3 regions of the Rhizobium aouanii genome follow, and region 2 is predicted to be linked to each of the others. Evidence: riboswitches for the same ligand, from Rfam matches in the RefSeq annotation. Region 2 holds a riboswitch; each other region holds the start of a gene.
The links. Region 2 has a riboswitch for FMN ahead of ribB (3,4-dihydroxy-2-butanone-4-phosphate synthase). Riboswitches for the same ligand answer to the same signal wherever they lie in the genome.

Region 1 (9,544 bases), on a different contig from region 2:
TGGAAGACGTGGAGCTGAACTTCCACGAGGACGCTCTTCGCGAAATCGCCCGCAAGGCGATCGTGCGCAAGACCGGCGCCCGCGGCCTTCGCTCGATCATGGAGAAGATCCTGCTCGACACGATGTTCGAACTGCCGACCCTGGAAGGCGTGCGCGAGGTCGTCATCTCCGAGGAAGTGGTGCGCGGTTCGGCCCGTCCGCTTTACATCTATGCCGATCGCCAGGAAGAAAAAGCCAACGCTTCGGCGTGACCTTTGCGGTTTTCGCGTGATTATTTTGGGGGCTTGCCATAGGCAGGCCCCTTTCTATTTGAAAAAACATGCGAGGCGCTGTTAGTATTTGCCCGGGGGAACGAAATTGCCTTTGCCGATGTTGCGCAAGGGATCGTGCTTGGCAATGATGCAATGATTCCGTAAGCCTCTTGCTGGCGTTTGTATTTTAGCCGGGTCGGAAGTGGTAAGCGCCGGTCCAGCCACGCGCTTCATAGTGTTGGTGTTCCGTTGTAATAAAGCTGTCACATCCGAGGGACGCGGGCGTTAGCGTGGCTTGAAAAGCGTAGTCAGAACCTCCACTTGTAGCAACAAGTGAGAGTGCCGGCCGGTCCCAAGCGGCCGCGCAGAGAGCCCGGCAACGGGACGATGGAAAGGACATAAAATGACGAAGAAAACGTCTGTAGCGAGCAGCACTGCCTACCCTGTTCTGCCCCTGCGCGACATCGTGGTTTTCCCGCATATGATCGTGCCGCTGTTCGTCGGACGGGAAAAGTCGATCCGTGCGCTCGAAGAGGTCATGGGTTCCGACAAGCAGATCATGCTGGTGACGCAGATCAACGCCAGCGACGACGATCCGGATCCTTCCGCGATCCACAATGTCGGCACCGTGGCGAACGTGCTGCAGCTCCTGAAGCTGCCCGACGGCACCGTGAAGGTTCTCGTCGAAGGCCGCGCCCGCGCCGAAATCGACACCTATACCAGCCGCGAGGATTTCTATGAGGCGCTCGGCCATGTGCTCGAGGAGCCGCATGACGATCCGGTCGAACTGGAAGCCTTGTCGCGTTCGGTCGTCTCCGAATTCGAGAGCTACGTGAAGCTCAACAAGAAGATTTCGCCCGAAGTGGTCGGCGCCGCCAGCCAGATCGACGACTATTCCAAGCTCGCCGATACGGTCGCCTCGCATCTGTCGATCAAGATCACCGAGAAGCAGGAGATGCTGGAGACCACCAGCGTCAAGCAGCGCCTCGAAAAGGCCCTCGGCTTCATGGAAGGCGAGATCTCGGTCCTGCAGGTCGAAAAGCGCATCCGCTCGCGCGTCAAGCGCCAGATGGAGAAGACCCAGCGCGAGTATTACCTCAATGAACAGATGAAGGCGATCCAGAAGGAACTCGGCGACGGCGAGGAAGGCCGCGACGAGATGAGCGAACTGGAAGAGCGCATCTCCAAGACAAAGCTGTCCAAGGAAGCCCGTGAAAAGGCCGATGCGGAGCTGAAGAAGCTGCGCCAGATGAGCCCGATGTCGGCGGAAGCCACCGTCGTGCGCAATTATCTGGACTGGCTGCTCGGCATTCCCTGGGGCAAGAAGTCGAAGATCAAGGCCGATCTCAACAATGCCGAGAAGATCCTCGAAGCCGATCACTTCGGTCTCGACAAGGTCAAGGAGCGCATCGTCGAATATCTGGCCGTGCAGGCCCGTGCCACCAAGATCAAGGGCCCGATCCTCTGCCTCGTCGGTCCTCCGGGTGTCGGCAAGACCTCGCTCGCCCAGTCGATCGCCAAGGCGACCGGCCGTGAGTATGTCCGCATGGCGCTTGGCGGCGTTCGCGACGAAGCCGAAATCCGCGGTCACCGCCGCACCTATATCGGCTCGATGCCCGGCAAGGTCATCCAGTCGATGAAGAAGGCGAAGAAGTCCAACCCGCTCTTCCTGCTCGACGAGATCGACAAGCTCGGCCAGGACTATCGCGGCGATCCGTCCTCGGCCCTGCTCGAAGTGCTCGATCCGGCCCAGAACATGACCTTCATGGACCACTATCTGGAAGTCGAATACGACCTGTCGGATGTGATGTTCATCACGACGGCGAATACGCTGAATATTCCAGCGCCTCTGATGGACCGCATGGAGATCATCCGTATCGCCGGCTACACCGAGGATGAAAAGCGCGAAATCGCCAAGCGGCACCTGCTGCCGAAGGCCATCAAGGAACATGCGTTGCAGCCGGAAGAATTCTCGGTCAGCGACGACGCCCTGATGGCGATCAGCCAGCAATACACCCGCGAAGCCGGCGTCCGCAACTTCGAACGCGAACTGATGAAACTCGCCCGCAAGGCGGTCACCGAGATCATCAAGGGCAAGACGAAGTCCGTTCACGTGACGGCGGCCAACATCTCCGACTATCTGGGCGTCCCGCGCTTCCGCCATGGCGAAGCAGAGGGCGAGGATCAGGTCGGCGTCGTGACCGGTCTTGCCTGGACGGAAGTCGGCGGCGAGCTGCTGACCATCGAAGGCGTGATGATGCCGGGCAAGGGCCGCATGACGGTCACCGGCAATCTGAAGGAAGTCATGAAGGAATCGATCTCGGCAGCGGCTTCCTATGTCCGCTCGCGCGCTGTCGATTTCGGCGTCGAGCCGCCGCGCTTCGACAAGAGCGACATCCACGTGCACGTGCCGGAAGGCGCGACGCCGAAGGATGGCCCCTCGGCCGGCGTCGCCATGGCAACCGCGATCGTCTCGATCATGACCGGCATCCCGGTGGACAGGCATGTGGCCATGACCGGTGAAATCACCCTTCGCGGCCGTGTGCTGCCGATCGGCGGTCTCAAGGAAAAGCTGCTCGCAGCGCTTCGCGGCGGCATCAAGAAGGTGCTGATTCCGGAAGAAAACGCCAAGGATCTGGCGGAGATTCCCGATAACGTGAAGAACAACATGGAGATCATCCCGGTATCCCGCATGGGCGAGGTGATCAAGCATGCGCTGATCCGGCGGCCGGAGCCGATCGAATGGGACGGCACGGTGGAAACGCCGGTCATCGCAACGGTCGAAGGCCTCGATGAGACAGGCGCAACCATAGCGCATTGAGTGGCCTTTGCCACATTTATGCCCAATTGGCCCAAAACACGCAAAAAGGCTGGCGGAAACGCCAGCCTTTTTTGTGAAAACGTCATGTAGACGCTTGCTTTTCCTTGATTTGCAGGGCTTTTGGGTTTTCGGCGGGCCTGATGAAACCTATTCTGCGCCTAGCTTACTTTTGAGTCGTTTCATACCATTTAGAAAGGGGTGGAAACATGAACAAGAATGAACTCGTGTCCGCAGTAGCCGAAAAGGCAGGACTGACGAAGTCTGACGCGGCTTCCGCTGTTGACGCGGTTTTTGACGTTGTCCAGGCTGAACTCAAGAACAAGGGCGACATCCGCCTCGCGGGTTTCGGCAGCTTCACCGTTTCTCATCGTGCCGCATCGAAGGGCCGTAACCCGTCGACGGGCGCTGAAGTCGACATTCCGGCTCGCAACGTGCCGAAATTCACGCCCGGCAAGGGCCTGAAGGACGCCGTCAACGGCTGATCTGAGATTATCCACCAGCCGGAAACGAGACCGGTTGTGCAGGATTTGAGAGGGGTTCGGCTTTGCCGGACCCCTTTGCTTTGGCGAGCCTTGCCGTCGCCCGAGCTTTGATCTACGACGTTTCTGTCCTCAGGGCGGGGTGAAACTCCCCACCGGCGGTAAGGGTTTCGGCTCGAGCCCGCGAGCGCCTTTCCTCGTGTCCAAGCGGGGGAGGGGTCAGCAGATCCGGTGCGATTCCGGAGCCGACGGTTAAAGTCCGGATGGAAGAGAATGAGTGTCGGTCGTGCGAGAGGGTGGGGATCCGCCATGTCGTTCGTGTTCGTGCCTCATGCGTCCTGATTTATGTTGGTCCCTGGTCGCGGATGAAAGACATGAATCAGAATTCCCTTGCAGTCGAGCCGCCCCGCGCCGTTGTCGGCGCCCTCTGGATGGTCCTTGCCGGCATTGCCTTTTCGCTTCTCAACATCGTCACCCAATGGCTGACGATGAAGCTTGCCTTTCCCTCGGCATCGGCTGCCTTCTGGCAATATGGCTTCGCCTTCCTGTTTTCGCTGCCGTTCCTGAAGAGGCTCGGCCTCGCAGCGATGCGCACACACTATCCCTGGCGTCACCTCGCGCGCGTCGCGCTTGCCGCGCTCGGCGTCGAGGCCTGGGTCGCCGGCCTTGCCGCGGTGCCGATCTGGCAGGCGATCGCACTGGTGATGACCTCGCCCTTATTCATCATTCTGGGCGCCCGGCTTTTCCTCGGTGAGCGCGTCGGCCCGGCCCGCTGGGCAGCGACGGCGACGGGTTTCACCGGAGCGATGATCATTCTGCAGCCATGGTCTGATGGTTTTGGCTGGGCGGCTCTCTTGCCTGTGTTTTCGGCGCTGCTGTGGGGCGGCTCGTCGCTGATCACCAAGAGCCTGACGGGCATCGAACGGCCGGAGACGATCACCGTCTGGCTGCTCGTTCTGCTGACGCCGATAAATGGCGGGCTGGCGCTTGCGGCAGGCTTTGCAGTGCCGACGGGCGCAACCCTTGCCCTGTTCCTGCTGGCGGGGCTGCTGACTGCCGTAGCGCAGTATTTGCTGACGCTTGCCTACGCCGCAGCGGATGCCGCCTACGTCCAGCCGTTCGACGATCTGAAACTGCCGTTGAACGTGCTGGCCGGTTGGCTGTTCTTCGGTTATGCGCCGGCGGGCTACCTCTGGCTGGGAGCGGCTCTCATCCTGTCTGCTTCGCTGTTCATCATGCGAAACGAGATGCGCCGGGAGCGCAAACCAGCCTGACGTGATCAGGTGCAAAATGCCGCATCTGTCATGCCTCTGTCATGCCGCGCGCGCAGAAAACTCCTGTTTCGAATGTTCGACACATGGGGGATTTCATGACAATTTCATCGCGCAAGGCAGCGCTTGCTGCCGTGCTTCTCGCATCCGTAGCGTTCCCGGCCGCGGCCGAGCCGGTTTTCAACCGCATCGCTTCCTTCCCGGTCGCAGAGAACCTGCCTGTTGATAGGGACAAGCTTTCGGTGAGTTCCGCCGAGATCATCACCGCGACCGACGACGGCAACACGCTGATCTATAGCGACAGCCCGCTCGGCGCGATCGGCTTTATCGACATTACCGATGCCAAGGCCCCGAAGGCCGGCGGCGCGCTGATGATGGACGGCGAGCCGACTTCGGTCACCTCCAGCGCCGGCAAGGCGCTCGTTGCCGTCAACACCTCCGAAAGCAAGGCCAAGCCCTCGGGCCGTCTCGCCATCGTCGACGTGGCGACCAAGAAGATCGAGAACACTTGCGATCTCGGCGGCCAGCCGGATTCGATCGCCCTCAACAAGGACAAGACGCTCGGCACCATCGCAATCGAAAACGAGCGCGACGAAGACGTCAATGACGGAAAGATCCCGCAGATGCCGGCCGGCGACCTCGTCGTCTTCCAGGTCAAGAACGGCACCGTCGATTGCGGCACTATCAAGCACGTGGCTCTGACCGGGCTTACCGGCGTCGCCCCGGAGGATCCGGAACCGGAATTCGTCGCCTTCAACGGCCTGAACGAGATTGCCCTGACGCTGCAGGAAAACAACGAGATCGTCATCATCGACGCCAATACGGCCGAGGTGAAGACGCATTTTACCGCCGGCAGCGTCGATCTCACCGGCATCGATACCAAGCGTGACGGCGCCCTGAAATTCTCAGGCGAAGCCAAGGGCGTACTGCGCGAGCCCGACGCCGTGAAGTGGCTGGACGACAACCGCCTCGTCGTCGCCAATGAAGGCGACTACCAGGGCGGCTCGCGCGGCTTTACCATTTTCGACAAGACGGGCAAGCTTCTCTACGAATCGGGCGCATCCTTCGAACGCGCCGTCGCCCATATCGGCCACTATCCGGAAAGCCGCTCGGGATCGAAGGGCGTCGAGCCGGAAGGCCTCGAAGCCGCCAAGTTCGGCGACGACCAATACTTCTTCCTGCTTGCTGAGCGCGCCTCGGTCGTCGGCGTCTTTAAGGATACCGGCGCCGATCCAGAACTCGTCCAGCTGCTGCCGTCCGGCATTTCGCCGGAAGGCGCGATCGCCATTCCCGCCCGCAATCTCTTTGCGACCGCCAACGAGGTCGATCTCGGCAAGGACGGCGGCGCGCGCTCGCATGTGATGATCTACGAGCGCTCGGAAGGCGAGAAGGCCTATCCGCAGATCGTCTCCGCCGAGAAGGACGGCAATCCGATCGGCTTCGCAGCCCTTTCGGGTCTCGCCGCCGTTCCGGGCAAGCCGGGCATGCTCTACGCCGTCAGCGACAGCGTTCTCGGCTCGCAGCCGACGATCTACACGATCGATGCCAGCAAGAAGCCGGCCGTCATCACCGACGCCCTCGTCGTCAAACGTGACGGCACCCCGGCCCAGAAGCTCGACATCGAAGGCATTGCGGCTGCCGCCGATGGCTCTTTCTGGCTCGCCTCGGAAGGCTACAGTGAGCGTCTCGTTCCGCACGCCCTCTACAATGTCAATGCCAAAGGCGACATCAAGGCTGAGATCGCCCTGCCGAAGGAGCTCGTCGCCAACGAAATCCGCTACGGCTTCGAAGGCGTGACAATTGTCGGCACCGGCGACGACACCACGCTGTGGATGGCCGTCCAGCGCGAGTGGAGCGACGACGAGAAGGGCTTCGTCAAGCTCGTCTCCTACAATCCGAAGAAGAAGGAATGGGGTGCCGTTCGCTATCCGCTCGACAAGACGGAAAGCGGCTGGGTCGGCCTGTCCGAGATCTCGGTACAGGGCGACAGTGTCTACATCATCGAGCGCGACAACCTCGTCGGCGATGCCGCCAGGCTGAAGAAGCTTTACAAGGTCTGGATTTCGGACCTGAAGCCCGCCAAGCTCGGAGCCGAGCTGCCGGTCGTCAAGAAAACCGAAGCCCATGACTTCCTCGGTGAGCTGAAGTCTGCCACCAACGGCTATGTGCTGGACAAGCTCGAAGGCTTCACTTTCGACGCGTCGGGCAAGCCCTACGCGGTCACCGACAATGACGGCGTCAGCGACTCCTCCGGCGAGACCCTGTTCTTCCCGGTCGACCTGACCGCCACGAACTGAGCTTCTGATAGTTACACGACAGAAAAATGGCCGGGCGACAACCCGGCCATTTTGCCTTTCGGCCATTTGCATTTTGGAATATCGATGGCCTACCAGCGCTGGTGCACATGCGGCGCGATCAGCCGCTCATAGATCTCGCGCGTTGCCGCCATGACATCGGCTGACAGCGGCGCAAGGTCGGCGGCAGCCGCGTTGGCCCTGGCCTGCTCGGCATTGCGGGCGCCGGGGATGACGACGGTGACAGCGTCGCTCATCAGAATCCAGCGGAGCGCGAAGGCAGCCATCGTCGTGCCCTCGGGCACCAGCTTGCGCACCTCTTCCACCGCCTGCAGGCCGGCCTCGAAGGGAACGCCGGCAAAGGTCTCGCCGACATCGAAGGCCTCGCCGTTGCGGTTGAAATTGCGGTGGTCGTCGCTGGCAAAATGTGTGTCCCGGGTGATCTTGCCGGAGAGAAGACCGCTGGCGAGCGGCACACGGGCGATGATCGCCACATTCCTGCGGCGCGCTTCCTGGAAGAAGAGGTGGTCGGGGCGCTGGCGGAAGATGTTGTAGATGATCTGGATGCTGACGACGCCGGGATATTCGATCGCCTTCAGCCCGTCTTCGACCTTTTCGACGCTGACGCCGTAACCCTTGATCTTGCCGGCCTTCTGCAGCGCGTTCAGGCTCTCGAAGATCTCAGGCTGGTAAAGCGCGTCGCGCGGCGGGCAGTGGAGTTGCACGAGGTCGAGGCTGTCGACGGCAAGATTCGCCAGGCTGCGGTCGATAAAGCCTGCGAGATTAGCCTTTGTGTAGCCTTCGGCGACATGCGGGTTGAGGCGGCGGCCGGCCTTGGTGGCAACCATCGGCCGTTCGCTGCCACGCGTCTTCAGCACGTCGGCGATGATCTTTTCCGAGCGGCCGTCGCCATAGACATCCGCCGTATCGATGAATGTCATGCCGGCATCGAGCGCGGCATTCAACGCCGCGCGTCCGTCCGCCTCGCTGATATCACCCCAGGAGCCGCCGATCTGCCATGCGCCGAAGCCGACATTGGTGACGGTGAAGGGCATGCGGCCAAAAGCATGGTGTTTCATGAAAAATCCTCCGTAGGTGATGAAAGGTGTTGGAATTATCAGTCGGGTCAGTCCGCGGCAATTGTCGATCCGGCTTTGATTGGTCGCCCCGATGAAATATCGTTCTGCCACAAGGCTTCAACCGTATGGATGGAAAAGGAAAGATCATGGAGATCAAACCCGTCGGCTCTCGCCCCTCGACGAAGCCACCGGCCGACTATTTCACCGGCGCCGTTCGCCAGGATCCGCTGATGGAAACGCCAGCACCCGCACGGGCCAGGGCGGTCTCCGTCACCTTCGAACCCGGCGCCCGCACGGCCTGGCATACGCATCCGCTCGGCCAGACGCTGATCGTGACATCAGGCAAGGGCCTCGCTCAAAGTTGGGGTGGGGACATCCGCGAGATCCGCGCCGGAGATACCGTCTGGTTCGCGCCGGGCGAAAAACATTGGCATGGTGCTGCCCCGGATACGGCGATGACGCACATCGCCATTCATGAGGCGCTGGACGGCAATCACGTCGACTGGATGGAAAAGGTCAGCGACGAGCAATATTCCGGCAAGGTGTAAAGCTGATCAGAGCCGCTTCAGGCAATAGGAAAAATGTGCATGCGATTCGACCGTCAGGAACTCGAATTGCCAGCCGTAATCCTTGCAGAATTTGGTAACCGCCTCGACGACGCCATAGACGATCGGCTTGACCGTATTGCCGGTGCAGAAATCATGCCCGGCAATGCGCCCCGTCCGCTTCACCTTCTTTTCGCAGAGCAGGAGTTCCTGCCAGGTGAGCTCGAAGGAATGATCGGTATCGATATAGGCCCAGTCGAGGAAATCGTCCTCGAATTCGGCAAGCTTCTCGAGCGATGTGCCCTGCATCAGGTGCAGCCGGCCGGCCTCGATCTCGGCCGCGAAATTTGTGTGGATCGCATCGAGCCCGGAGCTGTAGCGGTCCATCGACCAGGGATCGATGAGGTAGAGCTGCGCCGGGCGGTTCTTTTCCAGGATCTCCGCCGTATATTCGCCGAAGGCTGCTCCCACCTCGACGCCGATGCCGCCGTTCGGAATCCGGTAGAGCAGCTCGCCGCGATCCGGCAGCAGCCGGGCGTTCTCCATATGATGGGCGCTGAGCGGGGTGCGCGGCATGCTCGCCCGGAGCGCCTGCCTTTCTTCACGTGTCTTCATCTCTGATCTCGGGATTGCGGGCGACTGACGGCCCAGATGCGGTTTGACGGGAAGGTAGGAGCAGCCGGCACCGATGACAACCGCATGACAGGAATTTGCTTCTTTCGAACAAACCGCTAAGTTCCATCTGTGAACTGACGAAAAAGCCTCGGGAGGAGCGATTTCATGAGACGCATGTGGCCTGAAGAA
Region 2 (9,544 bases):
AGGCTCTCGGCCCCAAGCATCACGCCCGCCTTGTCGCGGCCCATGCGCTGCGAACGGCCGCCGGCCAGCACGACGCCTGCTATATGAGATTTATCCAACGAGAATTCAGCCATCATTCTTCCTCAAACCGGCGCGCGCGGCGCGGATTCCTGCGCAATCGGCGACACACGGCGCTTGGCCTCACGATAGAACGTATAGAGGCCGGAGGCGATGACGATCGCAGCCCCCACGAGCGTCCAGTTGTCAGGCACTTCGGCGAAGAAAAAGAAGCCGAGCACAGAAGAGAAGATCAGGCTGGTATAGCGGAACGGCGCGACGAAAGAGATTTCGCCGGTGCGCATGGCGAGGATGACCGATTGGTAGCCGACGAGCACCAGCACCGAGGCGAGCACGAGATGCCCAAGTGCTGCGGCGCTGACCGGCTGCCAGCCGCCGAGCACCGGAATGAGCAGCGCACCGAAGAATGAGGCTGATATGGCGGTGATGACGGTTATCATCAGCGAGGGGATTTCCGGACTGATGCTCCGAGTGGCGAGATCGCGGCCAGCCGTCGTCAGCACCGCGGCGACGCAGAGGAGGGCGGCGGCGGTGAATCCATCAGGGCCGGGGCGGATGATAATCAGCACGCCGACGAGCCCGACGAGGATCGCCGACCAGCGCCGCCAACCAACCGGCTCGCAGAAGAAGAGCGCCGCACCGAAGGTGACGACCAACGGCAGCGACTGCAGGATCGCCGAGGCATTGGCGATCGGCATCATGCCGAGCGCGGTGATATAGGTGACGGCAGAGAGCGTCTCGCAGATGATCCTGAAGATGATCATCGGCTGCAGCATGATGCGCCAGGAGCGAAGCGCGCCCATTTTCCAGGCGATCAGATAAACGAGCAGGCTGGTGAAGAGGCCGCGCAGGAACATGATTTCGCCGGCGTTCATGTGGGCGATGACCGATTTGGACAGAGCGTCGCTCGCGGAAAAGCCGGCCATTGCCAAGCTCATATAGATGGCGCCCTCAGTGTTGCGTGACCGCGGCATGAAGAGATTCCCGTTACCTGTGCGCTCCTTTTAGTCGCGAAGATGCATGAAGGGAATCGGATGAATGTCACACAAAGCATAAATCGATGATGCGGTGCACAATGGCGTCCACGTCAACGTAAGCGTGGATGCAGGTTTCCGCAAATCCCCGTTTTATAAAGATGAATTCCGATATTTCCGACGTCGCAATCAAGGCGTCGATGAGGACGCGCCGTCGAGCTTCCGGTTCGGCCATAGGCGTTTTTCTCTTCCTGCGCGGGAAACGGGTGGCTGCATCGCCTGATGTTTGAGCATCTCAGATCTCGCAACAACCCCAGGAGAGACCGATATGACACTTCTCAACGACAAGATCGCAATCATCACCGGCGCAAGCTCCGGCATCGGTCGCGCGGCGGCGAAACTCTTTGCGCGGCAAGGCGCCAAGCTCGTGGTCACCGGCCGGCGGCAGGATGCGCTCGATGCCGTCATCGCGGAAATCGAGGCGGAGGGCGGACAGGCCGTCGCCATATCAGGCGATGTCAGGGACGAGGCGCTGCAGGCAAGGCTTACCGAAACGGCGGTCTCGCGCTTCGGCGGGCTCGATATCGCCTTCAACAATGCCGGCATCCTCGGTGAGATGGGGCCGGTTGCCGGCCTGTCGCTGGAGGGTTGGCGCGAGACGATCGAGACCAATCTCACCGCCGCCTTTCTCGGCGCCAAGCACCAGTCGGCGGCGATCGGAAACCGCGGCGGATCGCTGATCTTCACCTCGACTTTCGTCGGCCACACCGCCGGCATGCCTGGTATGGCCGCCTATGCGGCGAGCAAGGCGGGGCTGATCGGCTTCGTGCAGGTGCTCGCCGCCGAACTCGGGAGGCAGAACATCCGCGTCAACGCGCTGCTTCCCGGCGGCACCGACACACCCGCCAGCATCACCAACGCGCCTGATGCCACGCCGGAAGTGCTCGCCTTCGTCGAGGGACTGCATGCGCTGAAACGCATGGCGCAACCCGAAGAGATCGCCAATGCGGCGCTCTTCCTTGCCTCCGACATGTCGAGCTTCGTGACCGGCACGGCGATGCTGGCGGATGGTGGGGTTTCGATCAGCCGGACATAGGGGCAGGAAATGGGGTGTGCTGTGGCAACCGGCCGTGCGCGTCTGCGACTCAGCCACCCGCCCTCGTCCTTCGAGGCTCCGGCCTTTGGCCTGCGCACCTCAGGATGAGGGCTGGTCGGTGTGCCGTGGGGCTTGGCACGCCCTCCCTCCAGCCTCATCCTGAGATGCCCCGCGGGAGCCTCGAAGGACGGGCTGGCCGCTTTGCGCGGATCATGCGACTTCGCGTATGTCTCTTTCCGCCTGGCGTTCGAGATAGGCGACCAGATCCTCGATGGTGACGAGGAGGAGGTTATGGCGTTTGGCGAAAAGGGTGAGTTCGGGGAGGCGGGACATGGTTCCGTCGTCATTGGCGACTTCGCAGATGACGCCGGCTGCGGTCTTGCCGGCGAGGCGGGCGAGATCGACGGCGGCTTCGGTGTGGCCAGGACGGCCGAGCACGCCGCGGGGGTTGGCGCGCAGCGGAAAGATGTGGCCGGGGCGGGCGAAATCGGCGGGTTTTGCGCGGTCGTCAACCAGGGCGCTGACGGTGGCGGCGCGGTCGGCTGCCGAGATGCCGGTCGTGGTGCCCTTGAGATAATCGACCGAGACCGTGAAGGCGGTTTTGTGCGATTCCGTATTGTTGGGCACCATCAGCGGGATATCGAGCGCATCGAGACGCTCGCCTTCGATGGCGACGCAGATGAGACCACGGGCGTGGGTCATCATGAAGGCGATTGTTTCAGCAGTGGCGGCGTCGGCGGCGACCACGATATCGCCCTCGTTTTCCCTGTCCTGATCATCGACGACGACGACCATCTCACCACGAGCAATGGCTGATATGGCATCTTCAATTCTTGCGATAGTCATGCTGTCTGGCCTTTCAAGGGTTATGTCAGCGGGCTGACATGGTCTGCTCGGCTCAATCCGTGAGCGAGCCTTCTTCCCTTGGGCGAACAAACGTCAGCCGACTCCGGGATGGAGTGCGACTGCCCGTGTTGTCCTCTTCCATCCGGACTATACCGTCGGCTCCGGCATCTCACCGGATCTGCTGACCTTCCAGCAATTCAAAGTGCTACAGCGTCCTTTGCGCGTCTGAAAGACACGCGGCGCTGTAGTGCCGGAAGCGCTCGCGGGCTCCAGGATTGCTCCTGATACCGCCGGTGGGGAATTTCACCCCGCCCTGAGAACATTGCAAAGATAGGATTAAAAACAGGCGGATGGCAAGGTCACTCGACCGGGCAAAAATGCAAAGCTGCCCTAACGCCGATGGACACACTGTTCACTCAGAGGCGACGACCATGTCGCCTTCCGCGCTTCGTTGGTGGTTTGATCCTTCCATGCATGTCGTTGTCCCAAAACCACTGCGCATTTTGGGCGACCTGCATCAGGACATGATCAGCCCGCCGTCGACATTGATGGTCTGGCCGGTGATATAGGCGGCGTCATCGCTGGCGAGGAAGGTCACCAGGCCGGCGACGTCTTCGCCGGAGCCTGCCCGTTTCATCGGGATGCCCTCGACCCATTCCTTCATCAGTTCGCCGGGGGCGTAGTTGCCAAGCAGCTTGCCCCAGGCCTGGTCGTTATAGGCCCACATGTCGGTTTCGATGATGCCGGGGCAGAAGGCGTTGACGGTGATCTTTTCGGTCGCGACTTCCTTGGCCAGGCTCTGGGTGATGCCGACGACGCCCATTTTGGAGGCGGCATAATGCGGCGTGTAGATGAAGCCGTCGCGGGCCTGGCCGGAGGCGGTGTTGATGATGCGACCGCCGCGCTTGTGCTTGCGCATTCTTGATATCGCCTCCTGGGCGCAGAGGAAGACGCCCTTGGTGTTGACGGCCATGACCTTGTCCCACTCATTTTCGGTCAGATCCTCGAGGCGGGCAATGGTGATGACGCCGGCATTCTGGATCGAGACGTCGACCGAGCCGAATTCCTTTTCGGCGGTATCGTAGAGGGCGGTGACGCTCGCCTTATCCGTGACGTCGCCGATGAAGGAGACCGCCTTGCCGCCTTCGGCCCGGATCTGTTCGGCAACGCTGTGAACCAGCTCCTCGTTGGCCGAGACGACGAGATTGGCGCCCTCGCGCGCAAAACGTCTGGCGATGGCGGCGCCGATGCCGCGGCTGCCCCCGGTAATGACGACGGTCTTCTGCTCAAAGCGTTTCATGCTCTTTCCTTGTCCATCGATAAACAGCAAATCTCGATGCGACCTACCATGCGATCTTTATTGGAGCTCAACTGGTTGTCGCGAATTCAGGCACTCTTGAGCGCCCTCCGTCCGTTCGATCAGCGCGAAGGGCGGACAGACGACGATATTGCACGCCGTCATGCCCGTTAGTCCCTTCAGCGCCTCGATCTCAGCTAGGGAGGAAGCGAGACCGGTCACTTTCCAGCGGCGGCAATGAGCTTTCTCATCACCAGCAGCAGAAACCGCCGTCGACGAGAAGATCGACGCCGGTCACGAAACTTGCTGCATTCGACAGCAGGAACACCGCCGGACCGACCATCTCGTCGACCGTTGCCATGCGCTGCATCGGCGTCTGCTCTTCGAAGAGCTTGGTCTGGTGGACCATCTCCGGTCGGGTGTTCATGGGCGTTGCCGTGTATCCGGGGGAGATGGTGTTGACGCGAATGCCGCGGTCGACCCATTCCATGGCCAAAGACTTCGACATATGGATGACGCCCGCCTTGGAGGCATTGTAGTGGGCTTGGACCAGCCCCCGGTTCACGATCACGCCGGACATGGAAGCGATGTTGACGATGGAGCCGCGTCCATTCTTCAGCATGGCGCGGGCCTCGGCCTGGCAGGAAAGGAATATGCCTTTGAGGTTGATATCCATCAACGTCTGATATTGGTCCTCCTCCATCTCTTCCGCCGGCTTCGCGTTAGCGATGCCTGCAGCGTTGACTGCAAGCGTCAGCGCGCCGAGATCCGTTTCGGTACGTGCTACGGCATCTGCAAGGGAAGATTTGCTCGTGACATCCGCCGCGATCTGGATCGAGCGGCGGCCGGCGGCGCGAATATGTTCAGCCGTCTTGGCCAGCCCGTCGTCAGTTCGGCGGTCGAGCAGCGCCACGTCGGCGCCGCATTGCGCAAGGCCGATGGCAATGCGCTGACCAATGCCGCTGCCAGCTCCGGTAACGATGGCAACATGGCCGCTGAGATCGAAAAGCTTCGGGGCGTTCAGAGTGATGTCGGACACCGCTCTTCCTTTCTCTGTCTGATTAAATGGTAGCTAGCTCCATGACCGAAACATCATTTGCCTGGTCACGATTGAGAATCCCCGCCTGCTTGCCTTGCGCAAGCACGAGAATGCGATTGGAGACTCCGAGAACCTCTTCGAGGTCCGAACTGACGACGATGACCGCGACGCCCTGTTTGGCAAGATTGACGATGATGTCGTAGATGCCCGCTCGGGCGCCGACGTCGATGCCTCTCGTAGGTTCGTCGAGCACGACGACCTTGGGATCGCGCATCAGCCACTTCGCGATCACGACCTTCTGCTGGTTGCCGCCGGATAGGTCCGAGGCATGTTGTTCAGCACGGCCCTTTACCCCGAACTTGGCAACTGCTTTTTCTGCAAAGGAGCGCTTGACGCGCGGCGTGATCCAACCGCCGCCGAGTTTGTCAAGATTGGCATAGATAATGTTCTCGCTGATCCGGTGCCCGACGATCAGGCCTTGCTCCTTGCGGTCTTCCGGAACCATCACGATACCCTTGGCGATCGCGTCCGCCGGATCGCGCAGCCTGAGTTCCTCGCCTTCCAGCTTGATCGAACCAGCACTGATTGGGTCTGCTCCCGAAATCGCACGCACCAGTTCGGTGCGGCCGGCGCCGACCAATCCGGCGATCCCGAGAATTTCCCCGGCCCGAACCTCGAAGGTAACCTCACGGAACGAGTTGTCCGGCGAGCTCAGCCCGGACACCTGGAGTACCGGACGATCTGTCGGAACCGGCAGGGTAGGGAACAAGCGGTCAAGCGGGCGCCCGACCATGCTCTCGACAATCGTTCGCACCGGGGTCGCGCTGTCTGAGAATTCTTGCACCCGCTCCCCGTCACGAAGAACGACGATCCGGTCGGTTATCTGCTTGATCTCTTCCATACGGTGGGAAATGTAGACGATGCCGACGCCTTCTGACCGAAGCTTCCGAACCTGTTCGAAGAGAGCTTCCGTCTCCGCTCCGCCAAGGGCGGCTGTCGGCTCATCGAGGATCAGGAGCTTTGCGTTGAGAGCCAGCGCCTTGGCGATCTCGATGAGTTGCTGATTTGCCGTGGAAAGGCCGGCGACTGTCCGCGTTGCGGGTATGTGAAGGTTCAAGCGAGCGAGCTGGTCCTGGGCCCGGCGAACCATCTGAGCGCGGTCGACGACGCCGTTCTTCATCGGCCAACGTCCGATGAACACGTTTTCCGCGATCGACAGCTGCGGCAGAAGCTGCAGCTCCTGATGGATCAGGACAACGCCCTTGTCGATCGCTTCCCTTGGTGTGGCCGGGGCATAAGGCTGCCCCAGCCACGTCATTGATCCTTCGGATGGTGTGCGGGACCCGGCGATGATGCCCGATAGCGTTGACTTGCCCGCTCCGTTTTCACCGAGAAGTGCAACCACTTCACCCGGATGGACGTCCAAGCTGACATTCTTCAGAACCTGGAGCGGTCCATACCATTTGGATATGCCCCTCAGGGAAAGAACTGGATCAGTCACGGCACACCTCCTCAAGACCTCGGTTTCATTAGAGCGCCGTGCGTCCTTTCGGACGCACAAAGGACGCTCTAACACTTTGAATCTACGCATCGTGCTTTCCGAAAATCGATTCCGATTTTCGGGCCGATGCGCTAGGGATGGTTGGCGATGAAGCCTGCTACGTTTTCCTTGGTTGTCAGCGTGGCATCCATAAGCTGTACCGGGGGTACCTTTTCACCGGCGACAAGCTTGGCGGCATTTTCGACCGCATCGCGGCCCATCTTCTGCGTCTGCTGTGTCGCCGTTACGTTGAAGACGCCCTTGCTGAGCGCTTCGAGAGCCGCGGTGTCGCCATCGAAGCCGCCAACCACGATCTTCTGCGACGGATTGGCGACCTTGATCGCCTGCGCGGCGCCAAGTGCGAGGCCGTCGGCCTGTGCGAACACGATGGAAACGTCAGGATTTGCCTGCAGCATATTCTGCATGATCTGGAAGCCTTCGTCCTGGCTCCAGATGTTCGAGAACTGCTCGGCGACAACCTTGACGTCCGGATATGCCTTGAGAGATTCAGCGCAGCCCTTCGAGCGGTCGACTTCCGGCGTCGTGCCCTTCTGGCCGTGGATGATGACCATCTTCCCCTTGCCGCCGGCTTCCTTCAGAATGTAGTCGCATACGGCCTTGGCAGACGCGACCGAATCCGTTGCAAGGAATGTATCGCCGGGTGCTCCTGCGGCGTTGCGGTCCACGTTCACAACCGGGATGCCGGCGCTCTTGGCGAGTTTGACCGGAACGGTCGCAGCCGCCGCACCTGCCGGAATGTAGATCAGCGCGTCGATTTTCTGGGTCAGGAGATCCTGGATCTGATTGACCTGTGTCGGCCCGTCGCCCTTTGCGTCGACGGTGATGACTTCGATGCCGCGCTTCTTGGCTTCGGCTTCGACCGATTGCTTGATCTGGTTGAAGAAGTTTGCCTGAAGGTTGGCAACGGCCAGGCCGAGCTTCTTCAGTTCCGCCGCTTGTACGGGGCCGAGCGTGAGGCCGAGCAGTGCAGCAGACGCGAGCATGGTGCGCGCTATTTTCATTGTATTTTCCTCCGTTGTTTGATGGAACCCTCGGGTATGTCCTCCCCCTCGGGGTATTGATCCGACCCAAATTCTTGGGGCGGAATTTCTGGTCCGCCGACGCGGCGGACCCCGCTGGTCAGGCGCGACGCCGACGAATGGTCTCCGCGCCGACCGCAAGAACGATGACGATGCCGATGATCACCTGCTGCAGGAACGGCGAGACGTTGAGAAGGTTGAGACCGTTGCGAAGCACACCGATGATAAGAACGCCGATCAGCGTTCCCCCGATGCCGCCCGCACCGCCCGAGAGCGACGTCCCGCCGATGACGACCGCAGCGATGGTGTCCAGTTCATAACCCAGACCACTGGACGGCTGGACGGAATCCAGCCGCGCGGCGAGCACGATGCCTGCGAGCCCCGCAAGGACGGCACTCACGACATAAACGGCTATCGTCACGAGCGGGACGTTGATACCGGCCAGGCGTGCGACTTCCGGATTTCCTCCCACCGCGTAGAGCATGCGACCTTCGGACCGGAAGTGCAGGAAAAGCCACGCGGCAAGAACAACCGCAAGCATGAGAAACACGGTGGCTGTCAACACGCCGAAATGGCGATCGATTGCCAGCATCATGAACCAGTCGGGGAATCCGACGATCTGCTGGCCGTCCGTGATCATATTTGCAACGCCGCGAGCCGCAGACATCATCGCAAGAGTGGCAATAAACGCTGGAACCCTGAACTGCGTCACCAGAAGTCCGACGATCAGGCCCGAAACGCCTGATGCGACCAGAGCAAAAGCGATCCCAACGGGCAGCGGTAGGCCGGCGACGTTGGCGGTCCAGCCCATGACCATCATGGCCAGAGCAAGTGCCGAGCCGACGGAAAGATCGATGCCGCCGATCAGGATGACGAACGTCATTCCGACGGCCATGATGCCGAGAACAGTGATCTGGTCGAGAATGTTGAGGCCGTTTCGAACCGAAAGAAACGTGTCTGTGCTGAGGCTCAGAAAGACGCACAGTGCGAGCAGTCCGACGAGTGGGCCGGTAGCTCCCTTGAGCTTGCTCAGCCAGGCTCCGGACGACAGCCTGTGTTCATTGATATCGAGCGCCACCATTGCTCCTCCCTATGCGTAGGCTTGTATCCGATATTTGTGCACGGCAGAATAATTATTCACACCTGCTGGAAAATTCATTAACAACTTGCTATCCGGCTGTCAATAAGCTTTCTTCTGGCGCGTGCTCTCGCGCGCCGCCTAAGGGGCTTGACTAATCGGCCTGTTATGCAAAAATATTGATGACTGAATATTTATGCACGGAGGAAGACATGGATCCGATAGAACTTGAGCGCATTGCCCGCCAGATCCGATTGCGCGATCTCCAGGCGGTCTTTGAAGCGGGCGCCGGCCACATTGGCGGCGAGATGTCGGTCATCGACATTTTGACGGCTCTCTATTTTCGTGTGCTGAATGTCTGGCCGGATCAGCCCAAACATCCCGACCGCGACAGGTTCGTTCTTTCAAAGGGGCATACGGCATGCGCGCTGTATGTGACGCTCGCAAAACGCGGCTTTATCCCGGAGGATGAGATTTCCACCTTTTTGCAGCCGCATTCGAGGCTGAACGGGCATCCAAATTGCAACAAGGTTCCTGGCGTCGAAACGAATACCGGGCCGCTCGGCCACGGTCTCCC
Region 3 (9,544 bases), on a different contig from region 2:
GTGCGCCGTCAAATCTGAGCTGTCCCTTTTCGAGCAGCGAGATGCGGTCGCTGACGGCGATTGCCTGATTGATGTCGTGGATCGCCATGACGACGGTGACGCCCTTTTCCCGGCTCAGACGGTGCACCAGGTCAAGCACTTCGACCTGGTAGCCGATATCGAGGAAGGACGTCGGCTCATCGAGCAACAGGATCTCCGCTTCCTGCGCAAGGGCGGCTGATATCCACGCCCTTTGCCGCTCGCCCCCGGACAGTTCCCGAAGGCTGCGATCGGCAAGTCCTGTAAGTCCTGTGCTTTCGAGCGCCCATTCGATCGCCTTCTCGTCGCGGCTGTCATAGGAGCGGAACAGACCGACATGCGGATAGCGGCCTTGCCGGACGAGCTGGGCGACAGTCATCTCGTCCGGTGCGGCCGGCTGCTGCGGCAGGAATGCCAGCCTCCTCGCCAGCAATTGCCGCGACATCGAGGCGACGGCAACGCCATCCAGCAACGCCCTACCCTCCGCCGGTCTAATCAGGCCTGCCAGCGCGTGCAGCGCCGTGCTCTTGCCCGAGCCGTTCGGGCCGATCAGCGCGCGAATTTCGCCCTTCTCCAGCGAAAGCCTGAAATTGCTGAGGGCCTTTCGCTGGCCGTACGTGACCGAGAGGTCTGAACAGGACAATGGCATATTCGGCCTCACATGGTTTTGCGTAGCAGCGCGAGCAGAAGCGGCACGCCGAAAACGGCCGTGACCACTCCGATCGGAATTTCCTCGGCCTGCCCGAGCAGCCGGCCGATCAGATCGCCGAGCGTGACGATGATGGTGCCGAGCAGGATCGTCAGGGCAAGCGACAGCATGAAATTGCGCCCCGCCAGGAAACGCGCGAGGTGCGGCACGATGAGCCCGACGAAGACGATCGGGCCGACCGCCCCGACGGCGCTCGCCGCAAGCGCGCACGAGACGACGAGCACGGTCGAAAACTGCCGACGGTACGCAAGACCGAATGACCGGGCGACGGGCGCATCGAACTGCAGCAGCATCAAAGGTCGATAGATAATCGGCAGCACAGCCAGCCCGGCAATCGTGAACGGCAGCAGGAACAGGGCATGATCCCAGCTACGGGCGTAAAGGCTGCCCGACAGCCATTCGAGGATGATTTCGATGCGGGCCGACCCCCACCCGGCGATGAGGCCGATCGCCAGCGCATGCAGCACCGCGCCGACCGCCACGCCGCAAAGCGTGATGCGCAGCGCACTCAAGCCGAGACGAAAGGCCAGCAGGTAGATGACGCCGCCGGAGAGCATGCCGCCGGCGAGCCCGGCAGCGGGCAGCCAGGCGACCGGCAGCTCGGCAAGCGTGTTCGAGCCGGGCTGGAAGATATAGACGGTGAACAGCAGGAAGATCGTGACGGAGAGCGTCGCCCCTTGCGACACGCCCATCAGCGACGGATCGGCCAGCGGATTGCGGGTGATCGTCTGCAGCAGATATCCCGCCAGCGAAAAATGGATGCCGGCCAGAATGCCGGTGGCGATGCGCGGCAGCCGGATATCGAGGATGATCAGCCGCGCTTCCGCCGAGCCGCCGCCGGTCAGAACGGCCGCGACATCGGCTATAGGAATATCGGCGACGCCGAGGAATACCGCCGCCGCAAGCGAAAGGACCGCCAATACGGCAAGCGCGGCGGCCATGCCGAGGCTTGCCGAACCGGCCGATATCGACGCACGGGCGCTCATGGCGCCTCACCTGCAAGACTCAGCCGCCCGCGCTGGACGAGATAGATGAAGAGCGGACCACCAAGCAATGCGGTGACGATGCCGACCGGCAACTCACGCGGGATAGCGATGCTACGCGCAAAAACATCGGCGACCGTCACGATCAGCGCGCCGAGAGCGGCACTCAACCCGATCTCCCATCCCGTGCCGCCCGGTTTGAGCAGCCGGGCGATATGAGGAGCGGCAAGACCGACGAAAGCGACCGGTCCGGCGATCGGCGCGACGCCCGCGACCGGAATGACGGCAAGAATGAGAATGAGCGGCTTCCATAGGCCGAGCTGCAGGCCCATGCCGGCCGCCGCGTGATCGCTCAGCATGAACATGCCGATCACGCGCCGCAGAACCAGCGCCCCGACGACGCCGGCGACCGTCCAAGGCAGCATGTAAAGAAGATGCGACCAGGTGCGCCCCTGGAAGCCGCCAGCCAGCCAGAAGAGCAGCGATGCCGATTGCGGCCCGGTCAGTAAAAGCACATAGGTGGTGATCGCGCCGAGGAAGAGCGAGACGCTGACGCCGCCGAGCGCAAGCTGCAGTGGCCGCCCCTGCCCGCCGTGCGACACCCAGAATGTCACCGAGGCAGCCGCGAGCCCGCCGGCAAGGCCGATAAAGGGATAATAGGCCGGCGAAAGCCAGGGCAGAAAGACGAAACAGCAGACGATCGGCGCAACCGCCCCCGAGGTCACGCCGGTAATGCCGGGATCGGCCAGTGGATTGCGTGTCAACGTCTGCAGCACGTAGCCGGAAACGGCAAGCCCCGCCCCACCGGCCGCCGCCGCCAGACTGCGCGGCAGACGCAGCGTCCAGACGAGAATGGAGTCGATCTTGCCATCAGGCGCCAGCAGTACGCGCAGCACGGTCTCGACCGAAAGCGTCTTGGCGCCAACGAGCAGCCCGAGCATCGCCGCCAGCACAGCGGCGACGACAATGAGCCCTATGGCCAGGAAGGATTGCCGGGGGCTCATCGCAGATATTGTCCCGACTTTAGTTCTGCACTTCGGCCGGGATCAGCTTGGCGGCTTCCGCCTTGACGTCGACGGCCGGGAACGTGTCGGGATAGAGATAATGTGCGGCCTCGCGCAGCACGATTTGGCGGGCGATCGGGCCATTGGTCTCGACCCACTGGTCGCCGACATAGAAGACGCGGTTGTTCTTCACCGCAGACAGCTGCGACCAGATCGGGTTGCTCTCGTGCGGACGATCCGGGCCGGAATCGTAGACGAAGATAACCTCCGGGTCCTTTTCGAGCATCGTTTCCAGGCTGAGATCGATGCCGAACTCGCCGCCCGGGGTCTTCGGCCCAGGAACATTGTCGCCGCCAATCGCCGCCACGATCGAGGCCGACGTGTTTTCCGTGTGGAAAGCGAAAGGCGTTGCGCCGCCCCACATGATCATGAAGCGCGGATGAATATCCTTCGGCGCCTTGGCGGCAAATTCTGCCAGATGCTTGCGGAAATCGGCGTTCAGTTGCTCGCCGCGTTCAGGCTTGCCGAGCAGCTTCGAAAGGGCGGCGGTTTCGCTGTAGCTCTCTTCGAGCAGTTCCATGTTGTAGGCGACATAGGGTGCGATGTTCTGAAGCTGCGCCGCGTTGCCGACCGTGTAGCGGCGGATCGCAATGATGAGATCCGGCTTCGCCTCGGAGAGAAGCTCGAGATTGGGCTTGGCGCGCTGGCCGATCTGCTTCATCTCAGAGGTGAGGCCAAGCAGGAAGGCAGGCTCGCGGCCTGCCGTCATATAGGTGCTGGCGACCGGCTTGATACCGAGCGCCAGGGCGACGTCATCGGCGAAATAGGAAATCGAGGCGATCCGCTTCGGCTGTGCCGGGACTTCCACCGTAACGCCGCGGTCATCCACGATCGAGACTTTTTTGTCGTCATCGGCGTAAGTGGCCCCTGCCATCAGCAGTGCCGACAGCCCCAGGGCAGAGAAAAATGTGCGTTTGTATCGAGCCATATTTGAAACCTCCCGTCCAATGTGCGGACAGGCTTTAACCAAAAAAGCGGAGTGTTACAATCATGATTTTTGGATGCAATTTCCCGGATAGACAAAGTCGCGGCTGGGAGAAACCGTCACATATCCGGCACCATCGGGCAGTGTCCTTTTGACGGCTCAATCCTCCGGCAGGGTGAAGACCGTGCAAGGGTCGGCGATGCCGCGCAAGGTGTGCTCTCCGAGCGGTGTCAGTATCGTCGCCGTATTTGCTGCCACCGCGCCTGAGATCAGCACGCTTCGGCCGAGCGGCTTGCACTGCCCTTCCAGCCGGCTGACCAGATTGACCGCGGGGCCGATGGCGGTAAAGTCCAGCCGGTCGGCAGCACCAATATTCCCCCACAGGATCTCGCCGAAATGCAATGCTGCGCCGAAGGGCAGCGGCGCCAGCCCCTGCGCTTGGCGCACCTGGTCGAGATGGGCCATGCCGGCACGGCTCGCGGCAACCGCACGAAGGGCGGCCTCGCAGGCCTCGCGATCCCCTCGGGCAGCGTCTGCCTCGACCGACGCAGCCGTGACCGGAAAGATCGCCAGCACGCCGTCGCCCATGAACTTCAGCACCTCGCCGCCGAAAGCATGCACGGCGCCTGCGACGCGGTCGAACCATGCGTCGAGCGTCGCGATCATCGCGTGCGGCTCCGTCACCTCCGAAAGCGCGGTGAAATCGCGCAGATCGGCGCAGAGAAGAGCGGCACGTATGGTCTCGCCGGTGCCGCGGGCAAGCTCGCCGGCCTGCACCCGGGCGGCACTACGCCGGCCGAGATACGCTTCGAGCAGGGCTGCCCGCGCCTCCCGCGCCGCGAGCGCTGCGAGCGGCGCGGCGGCAAAACGCGCGACCTCGCGCAGCCGGTCGGCTTCAACCGGAGCGAATGCGCCCGCCCCTGCCCGGTTGTCGATACCCGCCCAGCCGAGCATGGGACTATCCTGCGAAGGCCCTATTCGCTCCTCCCATACCGGCCCGAGCCCGGTCAGCCAGTCGCGCCCGGCCTCGCTCTGCGGAGCCGCGGCAAAGGCCAGCGCCTCGATGACAGCACCGGTCTCGGCCCTCCACAACCAGGTGCGCCGCGCAATGATCGGATGCGGCACCGAAAGCGTCAGCGTGCCGCCGGAAAGCGGCAGTCCGTCGGCCAGCAGCCGGCGCCCGAGCTCGGCCAAAAACCGTTCGGGACCAGGCGAGGCTCCGGCCTCGTCAACCAACCAGGCAAGGGGAGACGGCAGATCCATCGCTTAACATCGCACGCCCACATGGACGTCCGCAAGGACATCCCCGGGGTGATCGTGGAGACGTTTCCAGCGACTCGGCCTGTCGCCTCGCAAAAGCCGTCCGCATCAGCTGTCGAAAACCATTCAGCGCGGTGGAAAACAAAAAATAAACACTTTAAACTTGCGCGACTTTGATTCCATTATGGGGTCGTTCGTCATCGTGTGATTGAGGGGTACGATGGGCACGATATTCTGGCCGAAAGATCCGTTGGATGGGAATGACATGACGCTGCTGACGTCGATCCTTCGGCGATGGTGCGAAAGATATCAGGTCGAGCTGACGGCGGAGGAGAGCAGCCGCAAGGCGAAGGAACTCGTCGAATGGTTCGAATTTGGCGTCAAGGATCCGGTCGAGCTCGAAGAACTGATCGACGACAAGTACTGGCTCGTCAGCAGGATCTGACCGTATCGGACAAATCAGGAGGACGCTGCCGGTCAGCGTCGCGAAGCTGTCTCATCAGAAAAGGCCGGGCGAAAAATCGCTCCGGCCTTCGTCCATCTACAACTAAGCGAGACCCTTAGTCATCATCCCGCCAACGGCGGTCGCGATCCCAACGCCGCTCATGGCGCCAGCGCGGACCATCCCAATCCCGGTGACGCCGCTCCCAGCCCCAGCGGGGCGGGCCGCCGTAAAAGGCTACCGGCGGCGGGCGTCTCCAGTTTCGTCGGCATTCGCCCCAGCGCGTCAAATGCCAGCCGCGACCGCAGGCGTAGTCGACCTTTGTGATATTGCTCTGGACATTGATTGTCCCCATCGGCATCGCCTGCGCTGTGCCGAACGAGAGGCTGCCAGCGAGCAAGGCAGCCGCGATAGAAAGTGCCTTCATCGAGAACTCCATTTCAATCCAGCCGTCCACACCTTATGACCGCCAAATTGAACTGGAGATGAACTGCGCGTTCATGTTTGCGGGAGCAAAAGGAGCGCTTCCGCACGGCTGGTCCGAGCGCTCGCCGACCGCTATTGTCGCAACGGCAAGCGCTTCAGAGATGCCCCGCCGCCCGCAAAAAATTGTTCATGTCCTGCCGTAAAAAGGATCGGGACCCGGATCGCGACCGGCGGCAACCTCTGTCAGCCGTCCGAGATAATGTGCCCAGCCTTCCGCATGGCCGGCGCATTGCTCGGCGCTCGGCAGGCCGCTATGGGTGAGCCGCAGCAGCGTTCCGCCCCCCTGCTCGATCAGGTCGATCTCGACCAGGCTCGACCCCGGCGGCACCACCTCGCTGCCGTCCCAGCCGAAGCTGTAGGCAAGGCGATGAACCGGCACCACCTCGCGAAACGAGCCGCGCGCAAAGCGCGCGCCGGTAACGTTGACGAGATAGAGCCCGCCGGGCTGCGGCTCGACCTGCGCCTCCGTTCCCATCCAGCGCAGGATCTTTTCCGGGTCGGTCATCAACGCGAACACCGCAGCCGGCGGCGCCGCGATATGCGCCTCGCGGTGGACGACAAAGGGGTCTTGCATCTCTCTCTCCCATGGTTTCCACGGCCCTGCCCGTCTCCGGTGGAGACGGCGCAGCCTGTCTTGCCGTGCTATTCTGACGTGAATGTCCTCACGCACAGCATGTAAGCGCAAGCCCATCCTCCGCAAGAGGGCTTGCCCGTTGCGATCGACGAACAAGCGAAATCGCCGCGTCGGGAGCGCTGATCCAGCATTAGTCGCGAAGCATTTCGGCCTATTGCCAGCCCGTCACCTTCCCCCTATTGTTCGCGCCGTTCTCAGGGCGGGGTGCAAGTCCCTACCGGCGGTATGCAATTTCGATTGCGAGCCCGCGAGCGCCTTCTCAGGAAGGGTCAGCAGATCAGGTGAGATGCCTGAGCCGACGGTCATAGTCCGGATGAAAGAGAACGTGCGTTCCCGCCGCCTTTGCGGCTGTCGGGGACGTTCGTGATCGCCTTGGGTGATGTGTCGTCTGTTCGCCAAAGGAGATTACCATGACACCCACCCGCTATGCCTTCGTCAAAGCCAGCTGGCACGCCGATATCGTCGACCGCGCGCTAGATGGCTTCCATCAGCTTATTCCGCCCGAGCAGATCGATGTGTTCGATGTTCCCGGCGCATTCGAGATGCCGCTGCTGTCGCGCGATCTTGCGGCAACCGGACGCTATGCCGCTGTCGTTGCCGCCGCCTTCGTCGTCGACGGCGGAATCTACCGCCACGAATTCGTCGCCCAGGCCGTCGTCGATGGGCTGATGCGCGCCGGCATGGATACCGGTGTGCCGGTGCTGTCGGTTTCGCTGACGCCGCATCAGTATCAGGAAACCGAACACCACAAGCAGATCTACCGCGCGCATTTCGTCGAGAAAGGGCGCGAGGCAGCAAAGGCGGCTCTGACGATCGGCAAAACCCGCGCCGCTCTCGCTGCGTAGGAACTTCCTGCACGCCGGCTCGACGAGCCGCAGGACGACAGACGAAGGTGGCGGGGAACCGACCCCGCCGCCTCATCGGATCGACATGACCTCACCAACCGCACGAATCGAGAGCGACGCGCCGTGTGTCGTAGCGGAATCCGCCAATACCGGCCAAATCAGACAGAATAATTGATTCGACGACCCCACCGCGCCGTGGTCAACTTGGCCCGTCACGTGTCCGCAATTCTCAAGACATCCAGAACCCAAGGAGCTTAAGATGAGCAATGCACTGCGCAGCGAAACCCCCATTGAAACCCCGAGAACACAACCCGTCGACACCAAGCTCGAAGTGGTCGTCATCCCCGTTTCCGACGTCGACCGCGCCAAACGTTTTTATGACGGCCTGGGCTGGCGGCTCGACGCCGACTTCGCCAATGATGCCGATTTCCGTGTGATCCAGTTTACCCCGCCGGGCTCCGGCTGCGCGATCATCTTCGGCAAGAACGTCACCGCCGCAGCCCCCGGCTCCGCCCAGGGGCTCTATCTTATCGTCTCCGACATCGAGGCCGCCCGCCGCGACTTGATCGCCCGCGGCGTCGAGGTCAGCGAAGTCTTCCATGACGCAGCCGGCGTCTATGCCGGCAAGGACGAACCCTATCTGTTCGGGCGGCTCCGCATTGCCGGCCGCGATCCCGATCACCGCAGCTACCGCTCCTTCGCCTCCTTCAAGGACCCCGATGGCAACGGCTGGCTGTTCCAGGAGGTCACCACGCGCCTGCCGGGGCGCATCGACGCCGACGGGACGACATTCACCACCTCGACCGATCTCGCGTCAGCCATGCGCCGCGCGGCGACCGCGCACGGCGAACACGAGAAGCGAAACGGCGGCAAACACGACGAGAACTGGCCGGACTGGTACGCCGAATACATGGTCAGCGAACAGGCCGGCAAGCAGCTACCCTTATAGGCAAGGGCGGCGCCAGACGGCGACATCATTCGAGAAAAACATCCCGACGGGTCCAGCTCCTTTGCCGGGCTCGCCGGTCTGCGGGGCTGGATCTCAGCCGCCATACCACATCCGCCGCAGCAGCTGGTCACCGCGGACGAACTGGTGGTAGAGCGCGGCGCCGGCATGGAAGACCAGCAGGCCGACAAGCAGGAAGGCGCCGAACCCATGCGGGCCACGCGGCGGATAGGCGGTGAAATCAGGCAGCGTGGCGCCGGCTGCCCCGAAGACGGCGGGAGCAGCCCCGCTGAGGATCATCATCCCGATGCCGCTGGCGACCATGGCGAGAATGAAGATGTAGAAGGCGACGTGAACAAAGCCCGCCAGGCGCGCCTGCCAGCGAGGCGATGCCGCCACCGGCGCAGGCTTGCGATCGAAACGCCACCACCAGACGATGCGAAGAGCCGTGAGAAGCAGGACGACGACCGCCACCGGAATGTGGAAACGCAGCAGCCCTGCCTTGGTCGCGGCATCCATGGCGTTGGCGGCCCGGAAGCCGGAGCCGAGCAGTGCCAGGATCAAAACCGCGCTCAGCCAGTGGATCGAGACCGCTATTGCGCCATAGCGATCAGGCCTGCTCTTCAACATCTCCATGTCCTTCCAGTTTGCTGCGCAGCGCCTTCATGACGGCATGCGCGGTTTTGAGATCCTCGACCTGAAGCCCTTCCGAGAGCATGTCGACCCAGGGCGCCTGCAGGTGCATAGCGGTTTCATATGCCTGTTTTCCCCTCTCGGTCAGCACGACGAGCTGTGCCCGTCGGTGATGCGGGTTGGGCTGGAATGCCAGAAGCCCTTCCTTTTCCAGATCGTTGACGATGCGCTGGACGTTCTGGCGATTGGCCCCCATGTCGCGCGCCAGCCAAGCGACCGGTTGTGGCCGGCCTGCTGTGACGACGGTGCCGAGGACATGCCAGCGGGCGCTGGTCAGGCCGAGCCCGTCGACGAGCTTGTCGCCCGCGTTGATCATCCGGTTGTTGAGCCGGAAGAGATCCAGAATGAGGTCGGTCAAAGCTGTTCCAGCCGGGGTCCGTTGGGGTTCTCGCATTTGTCACCATATAGCTATATTGACATCATAGTGTCAAATTGAATATGTATCTATATTACCAGATTGACATCATGTAACCAAATCAGATGGAGTCGCTCATGCGCCCGATGGACCCTGCCTTCCCGATCGATCGCCAAATCGCGAT

Region 1: linked by a shared signal. The riboswitch ahead of ribN (riboflavin transporter RibN) and the one ahead of ribB (3,4-dihydroxy-2-butanone-4-phosphate synthase) in region 2 are both predicted to bind FMN.
Region 3: linked by a shared signal. The riboswitch ahead of V8P77_RS28355 (6,7-dimethyl-8-ribityllumazine synthase) and the one ahead of ribB (3,4-dihydroxy-2-butanone-4-phosphate synthase) in region 2 are both predicted to bind FMN.

What each region holds. Positions count from the first base shown of each region.
Region 1 is NZ_JBAMYD010000014.1:94,220-103,763, forward strand. Features, by position in the region: gene clpX (ATP-dependent Clp protease ATP-binding subunit ClpX) at 1-251, shown strand, start outside; gene lon (endopeptidase La) at 655-3,072, shown strand; gene hupB (DNA-binding protein HupB) at 3,279-3,554, shown strand; FMN riboswitch at 3,676-3,830, shown strand; gene ribN (riboflavin transporter RibN) at 3,917-4,825, shown strand; gene V8P77_RS23610 (esterase-like activity of phytase family protein) at 4,909-7,119, shown strand; gene V8P77_RS23615 (aldo/keto reductase) at 7,209-8,195, opposite strand; gene V8P77_RS23620 ((R)-mandelonitrile lyase) at 8,342-8,743, shown strand; gene V8P77_RS23625 (class I SAM-dependent methyltransferase) at 8,750-9,355, opposite strand; gene V8P77_RS23630 (hypothetical protein) at 9,521-9,544, shown strand, end outside.
Region 2 is NZ_JBAMYD010000008.1:27,072-36,615, reverse strand. Features, by position in the region: gene mobA (molybdenum cofactor guanylyltransferase MobA) at 1-113, opposite strand, end outside; gene V8P77_RS15320 (DMT family transporter) at 123-1,031, opposite strand; gene V8P77_RS15315 (hypothetical protein) at 1,099-1,266, opposite strand; gene V8P77_RS15310 (SDR family oxidoreductase) at 1,360-2,127, shown strand; gene ribB (3,4-dihydroxy-2-butanone-4-phosphate synthase) at 2,338-2,973, opposite strand; FMN riboswitch at 3,100-3,298, opposite strand; gene V8P77_RS15300 (glucose 1-dehydrogenase) at 3,491-4,273, opposite strand; gene V8P77_RS15295 (SDR family oxidoreductase) at 4,521-5,309, opposite strand; gene V8P77_RS15290 (sugar ABC transporter ATP-binding protein) at 5,332-6,810, opposite strand; gene V8P77_RS15285 (sugar ABC transporter substrate-binding protein) at 6,942-7,871, opposite strand; gene V8P77_RS15280 (ABC transporter permease) at 7,990-8,970, opposite strand; gene V8P77_RS15275 (transketolase) at 9,180-9,544, shown strand, end outside.
Region 3 is NZ_JBAMYD010000019.1:72,339-81,882, forward strand. Features, by position in the region: gene V8P77_RS28315 (ABC transporter ATP-binding protein) at 1-667, opposite strand, end outside; gene V8P77_RS28320 (FecCD family ABC transporter permease) at 676-1,668, opposite strand; gene V8P77_RS28325 (FecCD family ABC transporter permease) at 1,710-2,714, opposite strand; gene V8P77_RS28330 (ABC transporter substrate-binding protein) at 2,734-3,702, opposite strand; gene V8P77_RS28335 (adenylate/guanylate cyclase domain-containing protein) at 3,859-4,962, opposite strand; gene V8P77_RS28340 (hypothetical protein) at 5,180-5,404, shown strand; gene V8P77_RS28345 (GCG_CRPN prefix-to-repeats domain-containing protein) at 5,520-5,828, opposite strand; gene V8P77_RS28350 (SRPBCC family protein) at 6,015-6,461, opposite strand; FMN riboswitch at 6,708-6,850, shown strand; gene V8P77_RS28355 (6,7-dimethyl-8-ribityllumazine synthase) at 6,932-7,366, shown strand; gene V8P77_RS28360 (VOC family protein) at 7,626-8,315, shown strand; gene V8P77_RS28365 (cytochrome b) at 8,409-8,942, opposite strand; gene V8P77_RS28370 (MarR family winged helix-turn-helix transcriptional regulator) at 8,923-9,399, opposite strand; gene V8P77_RS28375 (antibiotic biosynthesis monooxygenase family protein) at 9,498-9,544, shown strand, end outside.